Regions from separate parts of the Ensifer sp. ENS06 genome, predicted to be linked through region 3. Evidence: predicted binding sites of a transcription regulator. Region 3 holds the regulator's gene; each other region holds the start of a gene.
The links. The regulator LexA, encoded in region 3, represses DNA repair genes until DNA is damaged. The targets are predictions, from matches to a motif close to TGTTCNNNNTGTGTTCNG.
Positions count from the first base shown of each region.

Region 1 (7,951 bases), 240 kb from region 3:
TGCAGTTCCTTGCTGTGCACGTAGAGCGCCAGAACCAGGGCCGAGGTGAAGGCGGAGGCAACGCCGGCCTGGCCGACCATCTCGAAGTCGACAGCGAGATAGCCACGCCCCGGCACGTTGCCGCCGTCCTTGTCCTCGAATTCGTGCAGCTCGACGTAACGCTTCACCAGCGCGAGGCTCAGGAAGAAGAAGATCGCAAAGGACACCAGCCAGAAGGACAGTTCCGTGCCGGTCGCGGCCGCGCCAGCGACGATGCGTGTGGTGTAGAGGCCGGCGAGCGTGAACACGTCGACGAGCAGCTTGCGCTTCAGCACGAAGGTATAGGCCGTCGTCGCGCAGGCGTAGAAGGCGAGCACCCCGGCAAACTTCCAGGGCAACAGAAGGGTCAGCGCCACGGACGCGATGATGAGGCAGCCTGCAAGCACCAGCGCTGTCGGCACGGACATCTGGCCGCTCGCGAGCGGCCGGTAACGTTTCTTCGCATGGCGGCGATCGTTGGCAAGGTCCGAAAGATCGTTGATGACGTAGACGGCGGATGCGAGGAAGCTGAAGGCAAAGAAGGCGATGATGACGCTGACGATCGCATCGAAATGCAGCACCTCGTGGTTGAGGATCATCGGCACGCCGATGAGCACGTTCTTCGCCCATTGATGCACGCGGATCGACTTCAGCGGCGCAAGCGCGCTGACCTTGCCGGTATCGAGCCGTTCGGCATCATGGTTGCGACGCCATCTTTCCGCGGCCGCATCGGGCGAGACCACGATCGCGCGGCGTGCCACCTCAAAGACGGCGATATCGTCACGGCTGTTGCCCATGTAGTCGAAGGCGCCGTCGCCGTACCGCTCGACCAGCGCCCGGCGCTTGTTGCTGCTCGTCAGGTTGAGCGCGTCGGTCGAATGCATGACCGAGGAGAACATGCCGACATGGGCGGCAATGTCGTTTGCAACGGACGGTGCTGCGCCGGTCACGAGCACGAGTTCGCGCCCGCTCTTCTTTTCCTCCATGAGCCGGTCGATGACGGCCTGCCGATAAGGCCAGTCTTCCGCACGGCGGCCGGATCTAAGGGCCACTTCGTGCTTCAGCCGTGCCTTACCTTTTGCCAGCCAGACCAGCATCGGAAACAGCATCAGCGGATTGCGCAGCAGGATGATCGCCGCCCCTTCCCACAAGGTGTCGGCGGCCAGCAAAGTGCCGTCAAGATCCACACACAGCGGAATGTGCCGTGTCTCGGTTCGCGCGTCCATGAAGTCCATCCCAGCCATAGTTGCCGGTATCATCACGACTTCAACTTTCCAGAGTGGAAACGCAGGCCTTGGTTTCGCTCGCAAATTGGCGGGCTGGTTAACAAATCCGCAGCAGCAGGGCGACGCCTATCGCCTGTCGCGTGAACGAAGAATCACACACCGGGCCTTAGGCTCTTGTTTTGATGCATGTCGCTGCCGCAAAACTGCTGCACACTTTTGCGCGACATGCATTAGCGGCTGCCGATCCAGTTCAGCGCATCGCGCCAGTCGGTCATGCGCACCGGCGTTCCGTGCGAGCCGGTTTCGAAAAGCACGAAGCGCGTCGGATAGCCCTTGGCCTTGAGAGAGCGATAGAGCGCCTTCTGGCCTTCGGCGGGATAGACGCTGTCACGGCTGCCATGGCTGAAGAACATCGGCAGCTTCGCCTTGTAGGCGGCACTTTTCGTGAAGTCCGGATCACTGACGCCGCCCATCACCATCATGCCGGAGAGTGCTGCGACGGCGGAGGCGTCGCGCGCGACACCCCAGCAGATGAAGCTTCCCATCGAGGCGCAGGCGAGCACGACCGGACGGCCTCCGGAACGTTCGGACGCGTATCGAACCAGGCCGGCAATATCGGCGGCACCTGCCGTATCGAAGGACCGGACGCTCGGGGCGTAATAGACGCCGCCATTGGCGACGGCGAGGTTCTTCAGCCGGTTGAAGTTTCCACCGAAGGAAAAGTCGTTGGCACCGAGCCGACGGTCGCCGCCGCGGCCATGGATGAAGATGACCGAGAAGCCGGCGCCGCGATCGGGGCCGACACGGGTCACGTCGAGCGCGCGGCCACCGATATCGAGCGTTTCATTGGCCTGCTCGTTCTTCACGCCAAGCGACACATAGGCGCGCTTCACCCGGCGTTCGGGGATTTCGTCGCGTTCGTTGATATCCCGCAGTTCCTGGTAATCGATCGTCAGGTCGTCACCGCCATCCTCCTGGCCGAGCACCTTGGCATAGGAGAACAGATCGTCCTTGTAGGGCTTGAGCGTCTGCGCCTCTGCCGGCGAGGCGGCAATTGCCAAGGCCAGAGCGAACAGGCAGGCACGAAACGGAAAAACAACTGTGGACACGGCCAAATGACGGGCTCCCTCTTTCGCCGCAAGCCTTGCCATTGGCCGCACCGCAAAGCAACACTTGGCCCGAAACACGGCCGTTCGTGCGAAAAATCATCGGCGGCCGGTGCCAGAAATTCTCCTTTTGTTCGCGTATCCTGTGAGAGTCTGGCAGAATTCAGGTGATTCGACCGCCGGGGGATGGCGGCAGAGCCTGGGGCTTGCTATGGCCTCTGGCATTCCCGAACGACAGGAACGATCCGAACGGCCCCATGGACGACAACAGCGACCTCTTCTCAATGCCCGAGCAACCGAACGCCGTACAGCCGAGCGCCAAGCCGGCCGTGGCTGCAGCCCCCATCGCGCGCGAAGAGCCGCGCCCTGCCCCGAAAGGCAGCGATGGCAGCGATTACGATGCGTCGGCGATCGAGGTGCTCGAGGGCCTTGAGCCGGTCCGTCGTCGTCCGGGCATGTATATCGGCGGCACCGACGAGAAGGCGCTGCACCATCTCTTTGCCGAAGTCATCGACAACTCGATGGACGAAGCGGTCGCCGGCCATGCCAACTTCATCGAGGTCCATCTCGACGCGGACGGGTTCCTGACGGTCACCGACAACGGCCGCGGCATCCCGGTCGAAAACCATCCGAAATTCCCCGGCAAGTCGACGCTCGAAGTCGTCATGACGGTGCTCCATGCCGGCGGCAAGTTCGATGGCAAGGCCTACGAGACCTCGGGCGGTCTGCACGGCGTCGGCGTATCCGTCGTCAACGCACTCTCCGACGCGCTCGAAGTCGAGGTCGCCCGCAATCGCAAGCTCTATCGCCAGCGCTTCTCCCGCGGTATTCCGCAGGGCGGGCTCGAGGAACTCGGCGACGTGCACAATCGCCGCGGCACGCGCGTCCGCTTCCATCCGGACCCGGATATTTTCGGACCGCACGCGCATTTCGAGCCCGGCCGGCTTTTCCGCATGGCGCGCTCGAAAGCCTATCTCTTCGGTGGCGTCGAGATCCGCTGGTCCTGCGATCCGTCATTGCTGCAGGAAGGTTCGGAGATCCCGGACAAGGCCGTCTTCCACTTCCCGGGCGGCCTGAAGGACTACCTGGCGGCGACGCTCGGCAAGGAATTCACCGTTACCCGCGAGATCTTCGCCGGCAAATCGGAGAAGGCCAACGGTCACGGTTCGCTCGAATGGGCGGTCACCTGGTATGGCGGCGACCAGCAGGTTCACTCCTACTGCAACACCATTCCGACGCCTGAGGGTGGTACACACGAGGCGGGCTTCCGCATCGCGCTGACCAAGGGACTGAAGAACTATGCCGAGCTGAAGCAGAACAAGCGTGCAGCGCTCATCACCACCGATGACGTGATGATCTCGGCCGCCGGAATGCTGTCCGTGTTCATCCGCGAACCGGAATTCGTCGGCCAGACCAAGGACAAGCTAGCGACAGTCGAAGCACAACGCATCGTCGAAAATGCGCTGCGCGATCCCTTCGACCATTACCTTGCCGACAATCCGGCCGAGGCCGACAAGCTGCTCGACTGGGTGGTCGAGCGCGCCGAGGAGCGCGTGCGCCGGCGCAAGGAAAAGGAAGTCAACCGCAAGACGGCCGTGCGCAAGCTGCGCCTGCCCGGCAAGCTTGCCGACTGCTCGCAGAACACCGCTGAAGGTGCCGAACTCTTCATCGTCGAAGGGGACTCAGCAGGCGGCTCGGCGAAGCAGGCGCGCAACCGCGCCAACCAGGCGATCCTGCCCTTGCGCGGCAAGATCCTCAACGTGGCGAGCGCCGGTCGCGAAAAGCTCGGCGCCAACCAGCAGATTGCCGACCTCATCCAGGCGCTTGGCTGCGGCACCCGCAGCAAGTACCGGGAAGAGGATCTGCGCTACGAGCGCATCGTCGTCATGACCGACGCCGACGTCGACGGCGCGCATATCGCCTCGCTGCTGATCACCTTCTTCTACCAGGAGATGCCCGAACTGATCCGCGGCGGTCACCTCTATCTCGCCGTGCCGCCGCTCTATCGCATCAGCCAGGGCGCAAGGACGCTCTATGCCCGCGACGACGCGCACCGCGAGGAGCTGATGCGCACCGAGTTTGCCGGTCGCGGCAAGGTCGAGATCGGCCGCTTCAAAGGTCTCGGCGAGATGCTGCCGGCGCAGCTCAAGGAAACGACGATGGATCCGAAGTTCCGCACGCTGCTCAAGGTCGAGATCGACGATGTCGATTTCGAGGGCACGCGCGAAGCGGTCGACAACCTGATGGGCACGAAGGCGGATGCCCGCTTCCGCTTCATCCAGGAGCGCGCTGTCTTTGCGGAAAACCTGGACATCTGAGCCGGCTTTTTGCCGGCAAGCAGGATCACAATAATCCATACAGAAACGGCGGCTCACAGGCCGCCGTTTCTGTATTCAGGGTTTGAAGGCTGCTCGAGCTTACGCAACGTGAACGGGCTTCTCCATGAAGAGGCTCAGCGGATCCGGCTGATACTCCCCGAACGGCGGGCGCTCGACGTAGCCGGCCGCCTTGTAAAGGCCGATCGCTTCGGGCTGATAGATGCCTGTTTCGAGGCGGATTGCCGCCAGTCCGAGTTGCGCCGCGCGCGCCTCCAGCGCCTGCAGCAACAACTTGCCGACCCTCAGCCCCCTCGCCTCGGGATCGACGAACATGCGCTTGATTTCCGCAGTCCCGTCACCGGCATCAACCAGGGCGCAGCAGCCGACGGTATCGCCGTCACGCCGTGCGACGAAGAACGATACCTCCGGCTTTTCCAGGTTCGACAGATCGACCATGTGATTGCTCTCGGCGGGGTAGAGTGAGGCGGCGTAGGCGTCAGAGAGTTGCAGGAGACGCAGAACTTCAGCTTGGCGCGGCGTCTCCTGGGCTATGATTACGGCAGGCAATCGGGTCGTCCTTTTCATTCAGGCGTGGTTTCGCGCCAAACTACCGCCGGCCTACGCCCGGACCAATACGTCAAATGGCGCAGGCTCGTATGCCTCCCCATCAATCCGCCTAACAGGCTGAAACAATTTGTTCCGCGCTGCCGGCAGCATCGCCCTATTTCGAGGAGAATCATGCAGGCATAGGTTGATCCACCACAACCTGCAAAGACGATGGGAATGCGATGCAAGCGGCGCTGATAGTGATGACCATTCTCGGCTGCGACCACGACGTCAGCCAATGCCAGTACATCTCGACGGTCAACGGGAGCTGGCCATCGATCGCGCAGTGCGACACGGATTCGAACGCGCAACTGCCGAAGTTTTCCAATGCGAACTATCCGGTCGTCGTTGCGGTTTGCGAGAGCTCGGCGCCAAGCGTCGCCGAAATCCCCACGCCGCCACCCGGCGCCCAGCAGAACCAGGCGCTGCCCGTTCCGGCAGCGGAGCCGGAACCCGCGCAAGGGTTGCCGAAACGCACGCTGGCTTTCCTGTCGGGCGCCATCCCCGATCGGGAGAAGCTGAAGACCATCGTCACGAAGCCGGTGCGCTATGTCGAAGATGGCTATTCCTGGGTCGCGCGCCGCTTTACCGACTGACGCACCAAGCACGCCTCAGACGAGGCCGGCCGAAATCAGGCTGTTCGCCGAGGCCACGACGGCCTCTTCGGCAGAGCGCGGCTGCCATGCGAGAACACGGCGCGCCTTTTCGTTGGAAATGCGGGGGTCATGCCCGAGTTCGCGCACGATGAGGCGCAGGCCCGCATCGAAGGGGGCGGCAAGCCCTGCCAGCCAATTGGGCAGCGCGAACCTCGGAAGCCTGCCCGCATGTTCAGGGAACCTGCGCCGGAGGATGGCCGTGATATCCGCAAGGGAAGCGCCTCTCCCGCAATCAGGAAACGCTCGCCTGCCGCTGCGGCGACGCTTAAGGCCTGCACATGCGCATCCGCCACGTCGCGGACGTCGACAACCGGCACGGCGAACTTCGGCAAGGCGGGATAGTTCCCCTTGAGCAGGTTGCGCACCACGGCGACGGATGTGCCGATCTCATGGCCAAGAACCGGCCCGAGGACCATTCCGGGATTGATGACCACAAGCTCCAGGCCGCTGTCAGCCGCACAGTCCCAGGCCGCGCGTTCGGCGAAGGTCTTGGAGCGGTAGTAGGGTGTCGCAAGCGATGACTGCGGATCGGTCCAATCGTCCTCCGTAAACGGCGCGCGCCCTGCCCCGTAGATGACCGCGGCGACCGACGACGTGAGCACGACGCGTTTGGCACCGGCCGCATGGGCTGCCCTGAGCACACGCAGCGTACGGTCACGGGCCGGCCCGATCAGGTCATCTTCATTGGCGGGCAAGCGAGCCGGAAATGGCGAGGCGGTGTGGACGACGTAGGAAACCTCGGCAAAGGCCTCAGCCCAGCCCCGCTCCTCCAGGAGATCCGCCTCTCCAAACGTCAGGCGCGCGGCATCCGTACCACCGGCCGCGCGAATGGATCGCTCGATCTCCTCGACGCGCCCGAGCGCGCGAACCGTGCCGTGCACAGGATAACCTTCGCGCAGCAAGGCGAGCGCGACGTGCCGTCCGACAAAACCGCCGATTCCGGTCACGGCAACGGTCGCGGTCCTCGCGTTCATGGGTCCATTCCTCGCTAAAACGGGTCGCGATCAGGCGGCCTGGCGTGCGGCAAGTTCCGCGTAGTCACGGGCCGACTGGCGCTCCTCGGCGAATGCCAGGCGCTCGAGCAGATCGATCATCGCTGCGTCGGTCGGCGATGTTGCCCGTCCACGTCGCAGGCGCACGAGCAGTTCTGCCGAGACCGTCGCGTGGCCGCCGATTGAACCCGGCCCGTCCTGACGCCACAGGAGGACCGCTGTCGCAAACGTCTCGCTGACGTCGCGGCCGAGCCCGGCGCTTTCGAACAGGGCACGGATCGAGTGGACGCGCCCACCGGACAGGATGGAACGCACGCGTTTTTCGTTGACGCCGGAGAGGTCGACGATTGCGGCCGAGAAAAACTCTGCACGGCCGGTCACGAGCGCATGCAGCAGGAAGGCGGGCGTCAGGCGGCCGGTCTCGCGCAGATGCGTGACGAGGTCCGGCAGCTCCTCGACGGCTGTCGTTCCAACCATGCCGACGGCAGCGATATCGCAGGCTTCACGGGTGACCCGCTGCACGCGACCTTCTCCAATCGTCACCTGTACGAGGCCGAAGGCGGCAAGTGCTGCACCGACTTCTTCGACAAGCGCGTGGCGGGCGGCACTCGGCAGGTCGTCGCGCGCAAGAAGCAGGTCACGAACCGAAGCCGAATGGCCAAGACGCTCGGCAATGCGCTTCAGCGAACGGCGCGACAGAAGAGCGCCGGGGTTTTCGAGCAGGATCAGCATTTCGTCTTCGTCGCCGATTTCGGCGATCGCAGCGGCGACCCCGCGCGAAACGAAACTGCGCGCCGCGATCAGCGCGCGGGTCTCCAGCGTTCCCCGAGCCGCGAGGTCGACCAGGTCGTCGTCGGTCAGGACGGGAGAATGCGAAACGACGAGATAGGCAATTTCAGGCTGGTCCCCGGCAAGACCAAGAATGATGGCGCGCGGCACGGACGAGCAATTGCAAAGGACTTCGGCCAAGGCAAGGCGCACTTTCGGCGATGGATCGTCCAGCAGAAAGGTCATCGCCATCTCGGCGGC
Region 1 is NZ_JACVBC010000001.1:1,538,179-1,546,129, reverse strand. It holds gene IB279_RS07700 (UbiA family prenyltransferase) at 1-1,244, opposite strand, end outside; gene IB279_RS07695 (alpha/beta hydrolase) at 1,475-2,395, opposite strand; gene parE (DNA topoisomerase IV subunit B) at 2,608-4,668, shown strand; gene IB279_RS07685 (GNAT family N-acetyltransferase) at 4,768-5,235, opposite strand; gene IB279_RS07680 (hypothetical protein) at 5,457-5,870, shown strand; gene IB279_RS07675 (NAD-dependent epimerase/dehydratase family protein) at 5,906-6,904, opposite strand; gene IB279_RS07670 (DUF2336 domain-containing protein) at 6,935-7,951, opposite strand, start outside.
Region 1: a site for LexA is predicted at 2,471-2,488, ahead of parE (DNA topoisomerase IV subunit B). Genes of this name have one in related genera too.

Region 2 (7,951 bases), on a different contig from region 3:
ATAGCTTCGGCTGGGAAGGCAGCGACATTGTCCCGCCCGGCTCGAGCCTGATCGAGATCGACCTGATCGAGCAGCCGCCCGGAACATTGCTGCGCCTTACGCAAACGGGTCTGCCCAGCGCCGAACAATGCGCCGGCCATACGGAAGGCTGGGCACATTATCTGGAGCGGCTGGGCCAGGTTGCGTCGGGCCGCGATCCAGGCCCCGATCCCTGGCTCGGCCGCGACGGCGCGGCTTGATGCAGACGTCCCTTGCTTGCCACGACTGGGCCTGAAGGCTTGACGACGGCGTTGGAATGCCATGTTGCTTGGGATTGGCGCGAACCTGCTTTCACATCTTATTGATGCCAAATCAGGACGTTAGGCGGCACATGTCATTGCGGTGCGCTGGCTGAACGCGCCGGGACATGTATGAGTTTACTCGGGATGGGAGCGAATGGACGACAACAACATCATCAAATTTGAACGACCAAAGCCGAAAAAGGAGGCGAAGCCGGCCAGCCCTGTGCCGCGGAAGGCGTTGATTTGGCTGGCACTGATAGCCGCCTTGGTTGCGGTGTGGTCGTACTATCAGTTTATCGCGCCGCCGAGCTTGCCAGGCTAACAACGCTACAGACCGGCGGTTGGCGAGCGGCACGCGCTCCTCGCTTGGTCTGTCTGCAGACACGAGCCCACAATTCGCGAGCTCGCCACCGCCTTCGCTCACTTCCACATGGAGCGCATGCGGGCGCCGACGTCGATGCGGATCTGCTTGGCGCTTCGCTCGCTGGCGCTTGCCGAGATCTTCGGCCAGCTCGTCGTCTCGAAAAACTGAAGCAATGTCGCCGGGATGAAGCGGGTTCGCGAGGCGTAGACATGCCGGTCGCCCTGGGCGTTCTGGCCGTGGGTGAAGAAGCGCTGCGGCGTCACCAGGGAGAGATGATCGCGTGCCCGTGTCATGCCGACATAGAGCAGCCGCCGCTCCTCTTCGAGTTCGGCAGTTGTACCCACGCCGAGATCGGACGGAATGCAGCCGTCGACGACGTTGAGCATGAAGACCGAGCGCCATTCCTGGCCCTTCGCCGAATGGATGGTCGACAGGATCAGATAGTCCTCGTCGAGCAGCGGCACGCCCGCCTGGTCGCTCGTGGCATCGGGCGGGTCAAGGGTCAGCTCGGTCAGGAAACGTTCGCGGTTCTGGTAGCCGCCGGCAATCTGCTCGAGCTGCAGCAGGTCGGCCTTGCGCGTGTCGGCGTCTTCATGGATCCGGTCAAGATGGGGCTCATACCAGGCGCGCGCAGCGCCAATCTCCTGCGGCCATCCAGGCTCGGCCCGTCGCAGACCGGACACCAGGTCGACGAAGCCGGTCCAGTTCTCGCCGGTCTTGGCGGGAGGCGGGATCTCAGCAAGAGCCGCGAGCGGTTCCGGATCGGCGGCGATCGCATCGAGGATCTTTCCAGCGGTCTGTGGGCCAATACCGGGCAGCATCTGCAGCAACCGGAAACCTGCGACGCGATCACGCGGGTTCTGCGCGAAGCGCAGGACTGCGAGCAGGTCCTTCACATGGGCGCTGTCGAGAAACTTCAGGCCACCGAATTTCACGAACGGAATGTTGCGGCGGGTGAGTTCGACTTCGAGCGTTCCGCTGTGATTGGACGAGCGAAAAAGCACCGCCTGCTGCTTCAAGGCGATACCGATCTCGCGGCCAGCGAGAACCTGCTCCACGATGTAGGCGGCCTGATCCGCTTCGTCCTTGACGGCGACGAGCAACGGGCGCTGCTCCGATTGCCTGTCCGTCCAGAGGTTCTTGGTAAATCGCTCCCGCGCCAGGCCGATCACGCCGTTCGCAGCGGCGAGGATCGGCTGCGTCGAGCGGTAGTTCCGGTCGAGGGTGATGACGTCGGCAGGCTCGGGCGAAAAGGCGTTCGGGAAATCGAGAATATTGCGAACCGTCGCAGCCCTGAAAGAATAGATCGACTGGGCGTCGTCGCCAACGACAGTCAATCCGTGGCCGCCGGGTCTGAGCGACATCAGGATCGACGCCTGCAGCCTGTTGGTGTCCTGATACTCGTCGACAAGAACATGATCGAAGCGTCCGCCGATATCTTCGGCAAGCTCCGGATCGGAAACCATCTGCGCCCAGTAGAGCAGGAGATCGTCATAATCGAGCACGTTCTGCGCCTGTTTGGCATCGACGTAAGCCGCAAACAGCGCCTTGAGCTGTTCGTCCCAGCCGGTGACCCAGGGATAGGCCGACTTCAATACGTCGCCAATCGAGCTTTCGGAGTTCACGACGCGCGAATAGATCGAAAGGCACGTTCCCTTTGTCGGGAAGCGGCTTTCCGTCTTCGAGAAGCCGAGCTCGTGGCGCACGAGGTTCATCAGGTCGGCACTGTCCTCCCGGTCGTGGATCGTAAAATCCGGGCCGAGACCGATTTGTTCGGCGTAGATGCGCAGGATCCGGGCGCCGATGCCATGGAAGGTGCCGGCCCAGGAGAGCGCGTCCGTCATGACTGCAGCGTTGTCGCCAAGGACCTGGCGGCAGATGCGCGCGACCCGGCGGGTCATCTCGGCTGCTGCGCGTCGAGAAAAGGTCATCAGCAGAATGCGGCGCGGATCGGCACCGTTGACGATGAGATGCGCGACGCGGTGGGCGAGCGTATTCGTCTTGCCGGAGCCGGCACCGGCGATGATGAGAAGCGGGCCGCCGACCTGTCCTTCCGGCAAGCCGATACCGTGCTCGACCGCCTCACGCTGGCGGTCATTGAGTTTTTCGAGATAGGCGGCGCTCATGCGTTCCCGTTCGTTTTCGTCGCACTCAGTCACTGCCCGCATCGATTTGCATCCAAGAGACGGGCAGGAACAAAGAAAGAACTAGCAATTTAGCATCCAGATGAAAACCCTGACGTCGCCGAGTTTTCCCTCCTGCAACGTCGGAATGTCACTCTTCCAAGGTTTTGATGACCTGCGAGATCGCCGATGGGCTTGATTGCTGCAGGTAAGGCCAATCGGCCCTGGATCGAGATCTGTCGCGGGTGATCGCCGGCTTATCGATCGGCCTATACCTATGGCTGTGCGCCGCACGAAGAACGCGCGACGGCTTGTGGCCTTATATAGTAGATTAGAAATATGCTCCGCTCCTGCGTCCACTCGAAAGAGGAAGAGCACATGGACGAACGGAGCGTTGAAAATACCTGCGAGGCCACCGGCTCGACCGCCGAATTGCAGGAGATTGCGCGCAAGCTGGCGTCGCTCGCCCAAGAGATCAGGTCAATTGCAGCGACCCCGCTCGGCGAGACGGTCGTACTCGACGAAAGCGGCGATGGATCGGAAACGGCAGTCGACTGACTTCGGCCGCGGGGCAGCGGCTTTACTTGTTCGGTACAGGCATTCATTCCTCAATTGGGGGATGGCCGTGATCTGCCTGCGCGCTTAGAACCAGCCTACGGTGGCGACCTTGGGATATTCGGGACGTCGATACGAGGCGACGCCTTCGAATATCCCTTGGCGCGTCAGCAGACGCTGGTGTCTGTTCAGGGGCAGCATTGAGCTCGTCACGCCACGACCGTCATCGTCATTTCTATGTAGGCGGCAAGGCACACGGCTGAAGCCAAGATGCCCGGCGTTGAAGGCACGGCTTGCATTATTTTCGCGAAGAACATACCGCCGGCGATGAGCAATCCGCCGAAAAGCAGACCGTGTTCTGCAACAGCGAGGCCGATGGCGCAGAGGTTCACGGCACTCGCAACCATGGTGAGGGGCGCTGCGGCCAGCGCAGCGTTCGATTGAGCCAGGAAGATGAGCCTGAAACGCGGCCAGCTGAGGCCGATGGCGAGAACGAGGAACACCAGGGACATGCCCATCAGCATGCTCCGGCGAGCGTGCGCTCGATCGATCCGGCCCGCTTGTCTCGGGCCGAAAACACGCCGCCGACAGCGATGAGGACCGGGCTGTCGTAGCCGATCTCCCCTATGCCCTCCGGGATTGTGGCGAGCGTGCCTCGCCAGCTGCGTTCCGTCGGACGGCTGACATCGCTCATGATCACGGCCGGTGTTTCAGGTGAACGGCCTTCGCCGATAAGCTTTTCGGCAATCAGCCCCGCCGTTCGGCCACCCATGTAAAAGACCGCCGTGCTGCGCGGATCGGCAATGCCTGCCCAGTCGACATCATCGGGCAGGCCGCCGTGGCGGGAATGACCGGTCACCAGCCGAAGCGACTGGGCATAGTCGCGATGGGTCAGCGACAGACCGAGACGGGAGGCCATGGCGCTTGCGGCAGTGATGCCGGGGATAACGTCGACGGGAATGTTCTCGCGGTCGAGATGGGCGATTTCCTCGCCGGCCCGGCCGAAAACCATGGGGTCGCCGGATTTCAGCCGCACCACGCGTTTCCCAGCCTTGGCGAGCTTGACCATCATGGCGTTGATGTCTTCCTGCCGGCAGCTTTCGCGGCCGCCGCGCTTTCCGACGAGCATGCGCTTTGCCTCCCGCCGGGCGAGTTCGAGCACGTCTGAAGAAACGAGGTCGTCGAAAAGGATGACATCGGCCGCTTGCAGCGCGCGCACGGCCTTCAGCGTCAGGAGTTCGGCATCGCCCGGTCCCGCGCCGACCAAAGTCACGTGACCGATGGCGGGGGCTCCCGCGAGCCTTTCGGCATCAGCAAAAAGCACCCCGCCTACGCCCTCCTCCGGCGTATCCATGGTCGAAAAGACGCGATCGGCAAAACGTTCCCAGAAGAGGCGGCGCCGGGGACCGGGTTCGATCCGGCGGTTCACCGCTCCACGAAGAGACTGGGCCAGCGCTGCCCAGGCCTTCAGGCTTTTCGGCAGCAGCGTCTCGATCTTGCGGCGGATCGTCTGGGCGAGGATCGGGGCGGCGCCATCGGTCGAGATTGCAACGATGACGGGCGAGCGGTTGACGATCGAGCCGAACTGGAACTCGCAGAAGTCCGGCTGGTCGATGACGTTGACCGGAACGCCCGCCGCGCGGGCGGCGGCGAAGAATGCCCGCGCCTCCGCCTGGTCCTCGCAATCGCCGACGGCGAGCGCGGCACCGTCAAGATCGGCGGGCGCCCAGTGCCGGCGGTTTAGCGTGACGCTGGCGGTGGGGTGTTGCGGGGTACGGCCGGCAAATGCCGCGAGCGCCTCGTCGTTCCCTTCAGCGTAAAGGTCGACGCGGGCGCCGCAGGCGGCCAGAAGCTCGACCTTCCACATCGCTCCGTCCGTTGCACCGGCCACCACGACGCGCCGGCCCTCCAGCGCCCAGAAGACGGGCAGCTTGGCGAGCGCCTCCATGCGGGCGGGTCCGTCACTCTGCGGCTGCTGCAAGACATCCATCGATGATCCCCCTGATTTCGGCGCGGCATGAGCCGCAATTGGTTCCGGCATTGAGCGCCACGCCGACGGCCTCGACGCTGTGGCAACCGCCGCGTACGGCCGCGACGATCTGGTTGACGCCAACACCGAAGCAGGAGCAGACGGTGGCGCCGGGATCCGGCTTGTCCGCCCCCGGACGGCCCGCGACGAGCGCGAAGCGCTTGCGCAGATTGGCGTGGTCAGCGCCGAGTTGTGCGATCGCCCAGTTGCGCGCGACGGCGACCGGTTCGCGCGCTAGGAAGAAGGCCGCGAGAAGCTGCGGACCATCGAAGAAGGCGAGCCTGATGTCGCCGGTCTGTGCATCCGCATAGCCGAGCGGCTCTACGCCTTGCGGGATCGCAAGAACGCGGCGGCACCAGCCGGCCCAGTCGTCCACCGGCTCGGCAAAAGCCAGTTCCAATCGCCAGCCGCCAGCCGCCTTCGCCAGCGCCCAATAGGCAGCATCTGGATCGACCGGCTTTGCCAGCGAGACAGCGAAGGCGTAGTGCGTCGCCTTGAACTTTCGCGCGGCGACTGCAATGTTCTTCGATGCCGGCTGGCCGGAAAGACGATCGGTGATCGGCGGCACGAGGACATCGATGCGTGCCTTCGCCGCAAACTGGTCGTTCCAGTGCATCGGCGCGAAGATGCTGCCGCGCGCCTGGCGCTCGGTGATGAGCGCACGCACGAACGCCTTGCCCTCAGGGCTTTCAATCTCGATAAGGTCGGCGTTGCCGACGCCGATCTCCATCGCATCACGCGGGTGCAGTTCCGCAAACGGTTCGGCGATATGGGCCGAGAGGCGCGCGCTTTTGCCTGTGCGGGTCATCGTGTGCCACTGGTCGCGGATGCGGCCGGTGTTGAGCGTGAACGGGTAATCGGCATTGGTGCGGTCGGTCTCTGCCGGGCGAACGGCCACGAACCGGCCTCTGCCGTCAGCGTGATAGAAGTTGCCCGCCGCAAAGAAACGGCTTTCGGCGCGCTTCTGGCCTTGCCGTTGGGGCCACTGGAAGGGCGTCAGCCCGTCGTAGTCCTCAAGCGCAAGATCGGCATAGGCGCCAATGTCGAAATCGCGGCTGCCGGCATTTTCGAAGGCCGAGAGCGCGGCATGTTCGCGGAAGATCGCGGCGGGCGCTTCGTAGGCGAAAGCATCGGTATGGCCCAGGCGGCGACCGACCTCGGCCAGTTGCCACCAGTCCGCCCGGGCTTCTCCCGGTGCGGCGAGGAACGCCCGCTGGCGCGAGATGCGGCGTTCGGAATTGGTGACCGTGCCGCTCTTTTCCCCCCAACCGAGCGACGGCAGCAGCACATGCGCGTGGCGGGCGGTATCAGTTTCTTTCAGGATGTCGGAAACCACGACGAAGGGACAGGCCCTGATCGCGGCCTCGACGGCGTCGGCATCCGGCATCGAGACGACGGGGTTCGTTGCCATGATCCAGAGCGCCTTGACGCGACCGTCTGCCACCGCCCGGAAGAGATCGACGGCCTTGAGCCCCGGCTTTTCGGCAATCTTTGGCGAACGCCAGAAGCGCTGGACGCGATCGCGATCACCGGCATCTTCGATCGCCATGTGTGCTGCGAGCATGTTCGCAAGCCCGCCGACCTCGCGGCCGCCCATCGCATTCGGCTGCCCCGTCAGCGAGAACGGCCCCATGCCCGGCCGGCCGATGCGGCCGGTCGCAAGGTGACAGTTGAGGATCGCGTTGACCTTGTCGGTGCCCGAAGACGACTGGTTGACGCCTTGGCTGTAGCAGGTCACGACCTTCTCGGTTGTCGAAAACAGCCGGTAGAATTCGCGCAACTGCATCGCCGGAAGGCCGGTCCGCTCGAGCACGTCGTCGAACGAAACACCGCCTGCTGCGAGCAAGGTATCACCGAAGCCGGCCGTATGCGCCGCGACATAGTTCTGGTCGACGGCATTGCTGGAAACCAGATGTGAGAACAGCCCGACGAAGAGCGCCACATCGGCGTCGGGCCGGATCGCGAGATGCAGGTCTGCAATATCGGCCGTCATGGTGCGGCGCGGATCGATGAGAACGATTTTGAGGCCCGGCCGTTTCGCCTTGGCGGCGGCAAGGCGCTGGTAGAGGACGGGGTGGCACCAGGCAAGGTTCGATCCGGTGAGTACGACCAGATCGGCCAGCTCCAGATCCTCATAGGTCCCGGGTACCGTATCCGAACCGAAGGCACGGCGATGACCGGCAACTGACGAGGACATGCAGAGACGTGAATTGGTATCGATGTTGGCGGAACCGACAAAACCCTTCATCAGCTTGTTGGCGACGTAGTAGTCTTCGGTGAGCAGCTGGCCGGAGACGTAGAAGGCGACCGAATCCGGGCCGTGTTCGGCAATCGTTTCCGCAAAGCGTGCGGCGACGAGGTCGAGCGCTTCGTCCCAGCCAGCCTGGCATCCGTCGATCTCCGGATGCAGCAGCCGACCGTCGAGGTCGAGGGTCTCGGCGAGTGCGGACCCCTTGGAGCACAGCCTGCCGAAATTGGCGGGATGGTCGGCATCGCCGCGCACGGCGACGGCGCCGTTGTCATCGACCGTCGCGATGACCCCGCAGCCGACGCCGCAATAGGGACAGGTGGTCTTGACCTCCTTTTCCATGGTCATTCC
Region 2 is NZ_JACVBC010000003.1:108,394-116,344, reverse strand. It holds gene IB279_RS14120 (SRPBCC domain-containing protein) at 1-239, shown strand, start outside; gene IB279_RS14115 (hypothetical protein) at 436-603, shown strand; gene IB279_RS14110 (ATP-dependent helicase) at 702-2,771, opposite strand; gene IB279_RS14105 (hypothetical protein) at 3,147-3,326, shown strand; gene IB279_RS14100 (hypothetical protein) at 3,533-3,835, opposite strand; gene cysG (siroheme synthase CysG) at 3,841-5,313, opposite strand; gene IB279_RS14090 (nitrate reductase) at 5,285-7,942, opposite strand; gene nirD (nitrite reductase small subunit NirD) at 7,945-7,951, opposite strand, start outside.
Region 2: a site for LexA is predicted at 2,837-2,854, ahead of IB279_RS14110 (ATP-dependent helicase). Genes of this name have one in related genera too.

Region 3 (7,951 bases):
GCATGACCGTAGGCTGTAAGCGTGGCCGCCGCAGTTCCCGCCACCAGCAGGAGATCGCGCCTGGACAGTGCATGCTGGTCTGAGAACATGCCTTTGCTCATTGCCATTTCCTTTCTGCAAAAGGTCTATCGGCATCTCGCCCGACGGCCCTCTGGTGACCGGCGATCTAAGGAAGGCGCATAAGAGTAAATGCTCGACACGTGTCCCTTGGGCATCGACACGGACCCGGCGAGCCTCGACCAGCCGGGCCTGTCAAAGTCGATTACTGCAGGCTCATCACGATGCGACCGTCGATCTTCCCGGCTTCCATGCGGCGGAAGATCTCATTGATATTCTCGAGGCTATCCCACGAGAAATGCGGCGCGACTTTGCCTTCAGCGGCGAACTGGAGCGACTCTTCCAGGTCCTGGCGGGTGCCGACGATCGATCCACGCACGGTGATGCGCTTAAGAACAGTCTCAAAGACCGGCACCGAGATCATACCTGGGGGCAGGCCGACGAGCGCCATGGTGCCGCGCGAACGCAGGAAACCGAACGCCTGTTCCATCGCCGCGGGCGAGACTGCAGTCACAAGCGCTCCATGCACGCCGCCGGTGGCCTTGATCACCTGCTCGACCGCATCCTTGGCCTTGCCGTTGACTGTCAGGTCGGCGCCCAATTGCTTTGCAAGTGCCAGCTTGTCGTCGAAGATGTCCGCCGCGACGACATGCATGCCCATCGCCTTTGCGTACTGCACGGCCATGTGGCCAAGCCCCCCGATGCCGGAGATGGCAACCCATTCACCGGGACGGACTTCCGTTTCCTTCAACCCCTTGTAAACGGTGACCCCGGCACACAGAACCGGCGCGGCAGGACCGAACTCCAGCCCATTGGGCAGGCTGCCGACGAAATCAGGATCCGCCAGGCCATATTCGGCGAACGTCCCGTTGACCGAGTATCCCGTGTTCGACTGGGCCGCACACAGCGTCTCCCAACCGGTGCGGCAATGCGGACAGTAGCCGCAGGCGCTGTGAAGCCAGGGAACGCCGACCCTGTCGCCCTCTTTCACTCTTTTGACACCGGCGCCGACCGCCGAGACATAGCCGACACCCTCGTGCCCGGGAATGAATGGTGGGCTGGGCTTCACCGGCCAGTCGCCATTTGCAGCATGGAGATCGGTATGGCAAACGCCCGTTGCTTCGTATTTCACCAGGATCTGTCCCGGCTGCGGCGTGGGCACTGCCACTTCCTCGATCGTCAGGGGCGCGCCGAATTGCCGAACGACGGCTGCCTTCATCGCCTGAGCCATTTGCCAATCCTCCTCCAATCGCCGGGCCACGGAGAGGTTTCTTATGGGAACAGTGGGCCGGCAGGGGCCTATCTCACATACGAAAATCGTGTAATTGGCTCGAGCATCATGGCGCTCACAGCCAGTGCCCGGACGTCATTTCCTGCTTGGCGTATACCGCCAACATTTCAACGCAGTTCACGTAGCGCCATCGTCAGGTTGCAGCGTAAACCCGCCGGCAGAGTTCGACAATGGGTGGAGTGCAGAAGCGGTTCAGAGACCGACTGCCTTCGGCGCCCGGCCGGATCGAACAACGCATATCGTGCAACGGCGCTCGAGCGGGCGCGCTGGCGCGCGTATTGACAGGATCGGCGCCGGTCGTGTTGACTGAATGCTACGGGGCCGTAGCTCAGTTGGGAGAGCGCCGCAATCGCACTGCGGAGGTCGAGGGTTCGACTCCCTTCGGCTCCACCAAAACGATCAGAAGGTGCCCGGTTGCCGAGGTATCGGAACAGCGGCTGATTTGTCATCAGCAGATCGCCAGTTCGAGTCTTTCCGGGGACACCACCATGCTAAGCCACCGTTCGGCCTTCGCGAAACGCTGCCCGATCCCGTGGCCACCTGTTTTCAGAGGCTGAACGGATCCCGCGCCGATCGCTTCTCGCTCGGTGCACTGAACGGGTCGGCTTTCTTCTCCTTGGACTTGCGGCCCTCGTCGGCGATGATCTCGTCGACCGCCCTCTGGCACTTCATCAGCTCGTCGGCCGCCGGGCCGGTGCCGCGCAGGCTGAGATTTGCGATGACGCGATCTTCAAACGCGATGGCCAAGGCCCGCTTGCGCACGAAGCCCGTCAGGAACTCGGCGTCGGTGACGTTCACGAACAGAAACTTTTCGCTCGCATCACCGGCAGCGGTCGCCGAAGCGCTCCAGGGATCGGTCTTGTCGAAGCGGAAGGTCAGGTCGTACTCTTTGCCGACCTCGAGCGACCTCCAGTCGTCGCTGGCGAAGCTCATATAGAGCGGCGACTCGGAGCCCTTGGGATAGAACCCAAGGCGCAAGGTGACCCCGCCGTCGAATACCGACGAGATGAAGCAGGAGCCCTCCATCGAGGTGTCGGAAGCAACGGTCCAGCCGTCGACATCCTTCCACTTGATGATTTCGGACTCCTCAGCCGCGGCCGATCCCGCGGCGATCAGACAGCTTACCAATCCGACCAGCAATCTACGCATGCAAAACCCCCGTTTGCCCGCATTTTGATAGGTCCCCGCATCGCTGTCGAGGGTGCCTAGCCGATACCAGGCAATATTTTAGGAATATTCACCTCTCCGCGGCAAGCGGACTGCCCATCACATGGCGAAAGGATCTTTCGATGACTTGGTCTGGCCGCCGCCGGCAAAGGGATCGTTGTTCGGCGCATTGCCGCCGGCGCCCGCAAAGGGATCGTTCGCCGCTCCCTGACCGCCATTCGGGATCAAGGCGCTCACCGCCTCCTGGCACTTGAACATCTCGCTTACCGCCTTCATCGAATCACGCAGGCTGAGGCTCGCGACGACGCGCCCCTCGAAGGCCAGCGCCAAGGTGTTCTTGCGAACGAATTCGGTAAAGAAGTCGGTGTTGGAAAAGTTGACGACAAGGGCCTTGGCGCCGGTCAGATCAACACCGAACGCAACGGCCGGCCACTGACGACCACGGTCGAGCTGCAAGGCAACATCGTATTCCCGCTGCGGCTCGATGGATTTCCATTCGGCATTGCCGATCGAAAGAAACGCCAGGTTCGTCGATCCCCGCGGATAAAAGCCGATACGAAGGATAGCGCCGGCGTCATAGCTCGTCGCCGCGTAACACGAGCCTCCCAGGGAAGGATCGGATCCCACCGTCCAGGCGTTGATCCGTTTCCAGATATTCGAACGCCCTTCTTCGGCAGACGCCGCTCCAGCCGTGAGCAACAGGCCGAGCACCACCAACGACAATCTATGCATGCAACCACCCCACTTTCCACGCAAAGTTATCTTTTTTTAGAGGCCTGTCGAGACGGTGAAGGCCCTTCCCCGCAGGGATTTTTGCGCGCCCCAGGCCCGATGCGAAAGCTGGCAGCTCCGATGCATTCTCCGCGCCGGTCCATGAAGAACGGCCGAGACGAGGTTGAGATGGAGCGGCTGGCGCAAATCAGCCACAGCCTGCGGGCAAAGAGCTGTTGAACATGGCAGAGTGATCGCCATGCTTGCTGGACTTCGGAACGAAAGCGCGGTTCACATCGTTTACCAACCCGTAGTCCCACCCCTTCATCAAGTGGACGATCACCGTGCTTGCCGCCCTGCTTCTCGCTTCGATAGTCGCATCGCCCAATATGCCTGACGTCAAGCTCAGTGCCGCGACGGTGGATGAACTCCAGACCGATTTCGAACGGGCCGTGCCGTGCCATCAGATCGATGGACGCAATGTTTGGAAGGGCGCGCTCGCGTTCTACATCCAGTCCTTCGTTTATGACGGCGATACGCCCGTTGCGACCGATGCGGCCGACGCAGTGCTTCCGGAAGACAACAGCGCCGAGACGGTGAAGGAGTTCGAAGACGCCTGCTCGGCCTCGCAAGCGACTTAAGTCTCTCCGCGAAGAGAGCCGCGATTCGTTCGAATCACGCGCGCGACCGGCCTGCCCGGCGCTGTTTTGGGACGCAACCGTCGCCGAAAACCGCCCCGCTCCCGCAAAAGTGACCAATCGACCCCCACAGAAGCAGCCAGTTGCCTGAATTCACGGAATTTTAGGCACTTGCGGAACACATATGGAACAGATAGTGTCTGTTCTTGATTTGTTTCACGCCTCTGGAGCGACGTGCCATGCTGACCCGCAAGCAACAGGAATTGCTTCTGTTCATCCACGAACGCATGAAGGAGTCGGGCGTACCGCCGTCTTTCGATGAAATGAAGGATGCGCTCGACCTGGCGTCGAAGTCCGGCATTCACCGTTTGATCACGGCGCTCGAAGAACGCGGGTTCATTCGCCGGTTGCCGAACCGGGCGCGCGCGCTCGAAGTCATCAAGCTTCCGGAAGCCTACGCCGCCGGCCAGCAACAGCCGCGCAGAGGCTTCTCGCCGAGCGTGATCGAGGGCAGCCTCGGAAAGCCGCCGGCCGCCGCTCCTGCCACGCCGAAGCCGGCGCCGGTCGCCGAAAGCACGTCTGTTTCCGTCCCGGTGATGGGGCGCATCGCTGCCGGCGTGCCGATCTCGGCGATCCAGAACAACACCCATGACATTACCGTTCCGCTCGACATGATCGGCAGCGGCGAGCATTACGCCCTCGAAGTAAAGGGCGATTCGATGATCGAGGCCGGCATCTTCGATGGCGACACGGTGATCATCCGCAACGGCAACTCGGCCAATCCCGGCGACATCATCGTGGCGCTCGTGGACGACGAGGAAGCGACGCTGAAGCGCTTCCGTCGCAAGGGCGCGTCGATTGCGCTCGAAGCGGCCAACCCCGCCTACGAGACGCGCATTTTCGGACCAGATCGCGTGAAGATCCAGGGCAAGCTCGTCGGGCTGATCCGCCGCTACCATTGAATTCCAGGCAGAACGCCGAATCAAAAGAGCCTCGCCACTGAAAGTGGCGAGGCTCTTTCCATTTAAGGCGACCTGAAATCCAGATCGCTTATTCGTGGATCGTGTATTCGCCGAGTTCGCAGAGATCCTGCGTGTCCTCGGTCGTATCGAGGGCCGAGCCTTCCTCGAATTCGAATCGCATGTCGTATTTGCAGACGTCCCGCCCGTCGGCAATCGTGATCTCCATGCTCTCGCCGGGGTTCAGGACCTGCCGACCGAAAACATCGTCTTCCCATTCATTGACGCCGACCGGCGACGTATAGAAATTCGTCAGTACCGCGCCGGTGTTGTTCTTCAGCTGGAAAACCAGGTCGTCCGCGCGCGCCTCAATAGCGGTCGCAGCAAAACACGCCAACGCCGTCAGGATCAGTCTCTTTTTCATTGATGCCATTGCCTCCGTTCTTAATGTTGACGGACGCTACCGATGCGGTTGATCTCAGCGGAGTCATCGTTCCCCCTCTACCGAATTCACCGAAGCGATAAGATCCGACGGAGGCATAGGAGACGTGGCTTGCGCGGACGTGGGGTCGCGAATATTACCGCGCTGCCCTAAGGCAGAACGTCAAACCAAACTTCACGAGGTGAGATTTTTGGAGGCCTCGCCCGGAATTGAACCGGGGTACAAGGATTTGCAGTCCTCTGCGTCACCACTCCGCCACGAGGCCTCACAGCTCGGATAACCAAGCGTTGGCGCGGATTTAGAATGATTGCAGAAAAACCGCAAGAGGCATTTTCTGAAAAACGCGCCGTCGAATTGCAGGACGGATACTTTCCACAGAACGATCGACGATGTCCGCCGATCGTCTCCCAGGTGATCTCAGCACCAGGGCGTCGGGCGCCCTTCCCACGGCCGCACGAGCCCCTCGGAAACGAGTACACGTCCAAGAGATTGGTCACCGCGTGTGACCAGGCGCAGTTTCTCGCCGGCCTTGGCATCTGATCGCCCTCCCGCCGAGATCAGCCTGAAGTCGCCTGCATTCAGCAATTCGCGCAGGCGCTGCTTGGCGTAGAAGCCGCGCGAACGCTCCTTGTCGCAGCTTGCCTGGCGGATTCGCGGTGCATCGACATCGGCGACGCGGATCGTCTCGCCATGGAAGACGAAGGTCGCGCCATCGATCACGCAGTTGTCGTTGCGAATGCCGCAAAAATAGAACTGATCGGTACGGATGGATGCCGTCTTCACCTCTTCATTCGGCCGCACGAGAGGGGTTGGCGGCGTGACGCCGACATTCACCGACGGCACCGGGGCGGCCAGGACAACCTTCGTCGCTGGGTTGGGCTTCGGATTTGGTTTGTGCCTATCCGCCAGCTGCGCAACGCGCTCCTGCGCTTCAGGAACCGCGCGCTGAGGCTTCGGCTTCGTTTCCGATCGCGATGCAAAGGCCATGACATCCGAAACCACCGGCCAGTCCCGCAACTCGGCGCGATGGTCGTAGGCCATGACGCCGCCAAGGGTGAGCGCTGCGGCCAGATACCACGGCGCCATGCCGCCCTGTTTGCTGGTGCTTCGGCCCGAACTGCGGCGTCGACGTTTCGTAGTGGCTTTGGCCATCGGTCCCCATCCTGATTCGAGACCGCATTATGCGTTTGATGGGTTGCCGAAAAGTTTTCGAAAGCACCCCAACAGAGGGGAAGACCGCGAGGAACCGGTCATTCGCCTGCGCGGCCACGGCCCTTGTTGAGAGATTCGGAATTGGTACGTGACGGCCGCGAGGAACCGAAAACTGCCGACCGCCCTGCCTCGACAACAAGATCGTTAAATCGGCGTCCGGCTCAGGAGCCGTTCGAGGAGTTGGCCTTCCCGCGCCAGCGCGCCCACCAAACGGCCAGACGACGACGGCGGCGGCGAACCGAGGGAATGTCGTGGGAAAGCACGATCAGGCCCAACGGTATCATCCAGAAGCCCAGCACGGGCAGGAAACCGAGAAAACCGCAGAACACCAGCAGCGAACCCAGCAGGATGCGCAGCAGCGGAGAGTCGGGCAGCGCGATACGCCATTTGCCCAGCACGATCTGTCGTGTTTGCGGATCAATGCCAAAATGCGTCTGCTTCCTGTTTTTATTCATCATTCCCTATCCGGCGTGTTTTCCCACAATTGGGGACTTCTCCACAGCCTCGCAACGGAACTTGTCATTTTTTTTTAAAAAAGCGCTTGGCAAATCAGAAAAGCATGCGTATTAGCAGCCTCACTTCTGAAGCGCACAGCACAACAGCGGCGCGGATGATCCCTGGTAGCTCAGCGGTAGAGCATTCGACTGTTAATCGACAGGTCGCCGGTTCGAATCCGGCCCGGGGAGCCACTTTCTAAAAGAGCCATTTGCAGCGATGCGAATGGCTCTTTTTCATTTTGCACCTATGTTCTCCAGGTGATCAATCCCCAACCTCCCGATGGTTCTTCATGACAAAGGCCGCGGCGCCGCCCATCATCGTCTGGTTCCGCAAGGATCTCCGCCTGGCCGACAATCGCGCCCTCTCGGCTGCCGCCGGCGAGGCAGCCGTCATTCCCCTCTATATTCGCGAACCCGCCGACAGCGGCAACGGTCCGCTCGGGGCGGCGCAGGCGTGGTGGCTGCACCATTCGCTCGAGGCCTTGGGCGCAAGTCTCGCGCGGCACGCTTCTCGCCTCGTTCTTCGATCAGGCGCGCCGCTTGACGTGATTGTCGAGATTGCGCGCGCAAGCGGTACGGAGCGCATCTACTGGAACCGGCGCTACGACCCGAACGGCATCGCCACGGATACCGCGCTCAAGAAGGCGCTGGCCGAGCGGGGAATCATCGCGGAGAGCTTTGCAGGACAATTGCTGCATGAGCCCATGCGGCTGCTGACAACGACGGGCGGCCCCTACCGCGTGTTCACGCCGTTCTGGCGCGCGCTCGAACTAAAAAACGAGCTGGCACCGCCGATCGACCGGCCGCACCATATCGCAGCCCCGGGAGCATGGCCGCGATCGGAACGCCTTGACGACTGGTCGCTGCTGCCGACGAAACCGGACTGGGCGGCGACATTCAGCGAGGTCTGGACGCCGGGCGAAGACGGTGCGGCCACCCGTCTCGAGGAATTCGTCGATGAGAAGCTCGACGCCTAC
Region 3 is NZ_JACVBC010000001.1:1,781,513-1,789,463, reverse strand. It holds gene IB279_RS08895 (ethanolamine ammonia-lyase) at 1-101, opposite strand, end outside; gene adhP (alcohol dehydrogenase AdhP) at 263-1,288, opposite strand; tRNA gene IB279_RS08885 (tRNA-Ala) at 1,666-1,741, shown strand; gene IB279_RS08880 (hypothetical protein) at 1,895-2,497, opposite strand; gene IB279_RS08875 (hypothetical protein) at 2,615-3,247, opposite strand; gene IB279_RS08870 (hypothetical protein) at 3,571-3,867, shown strand; gene lexA (transcriptional repressor LexA) at 4,104-4,826, shown strand; gene IB279_RS08860 (hypothetical protein) at 4,915-5,256, opposite strand; tRNA gene IB279_RS08855 (tRNA-Cys) at 5,457-5,530, opposite strand; gene IB279_RS08850 (thermonuclease family protein) at 5,683-6,417, opposite strand; gene IB279_RS08845 (hypothetical protein) at 6,639-6,932, opposite strand; tRNA gene IB279_RS08840 (tRNA-Asn) at 7,092-7,166, shown strand; gene IB279_RS08835 (deoxyribodipyrimidine photo-lyase) at 7,265-7,951, shown strand, end outside.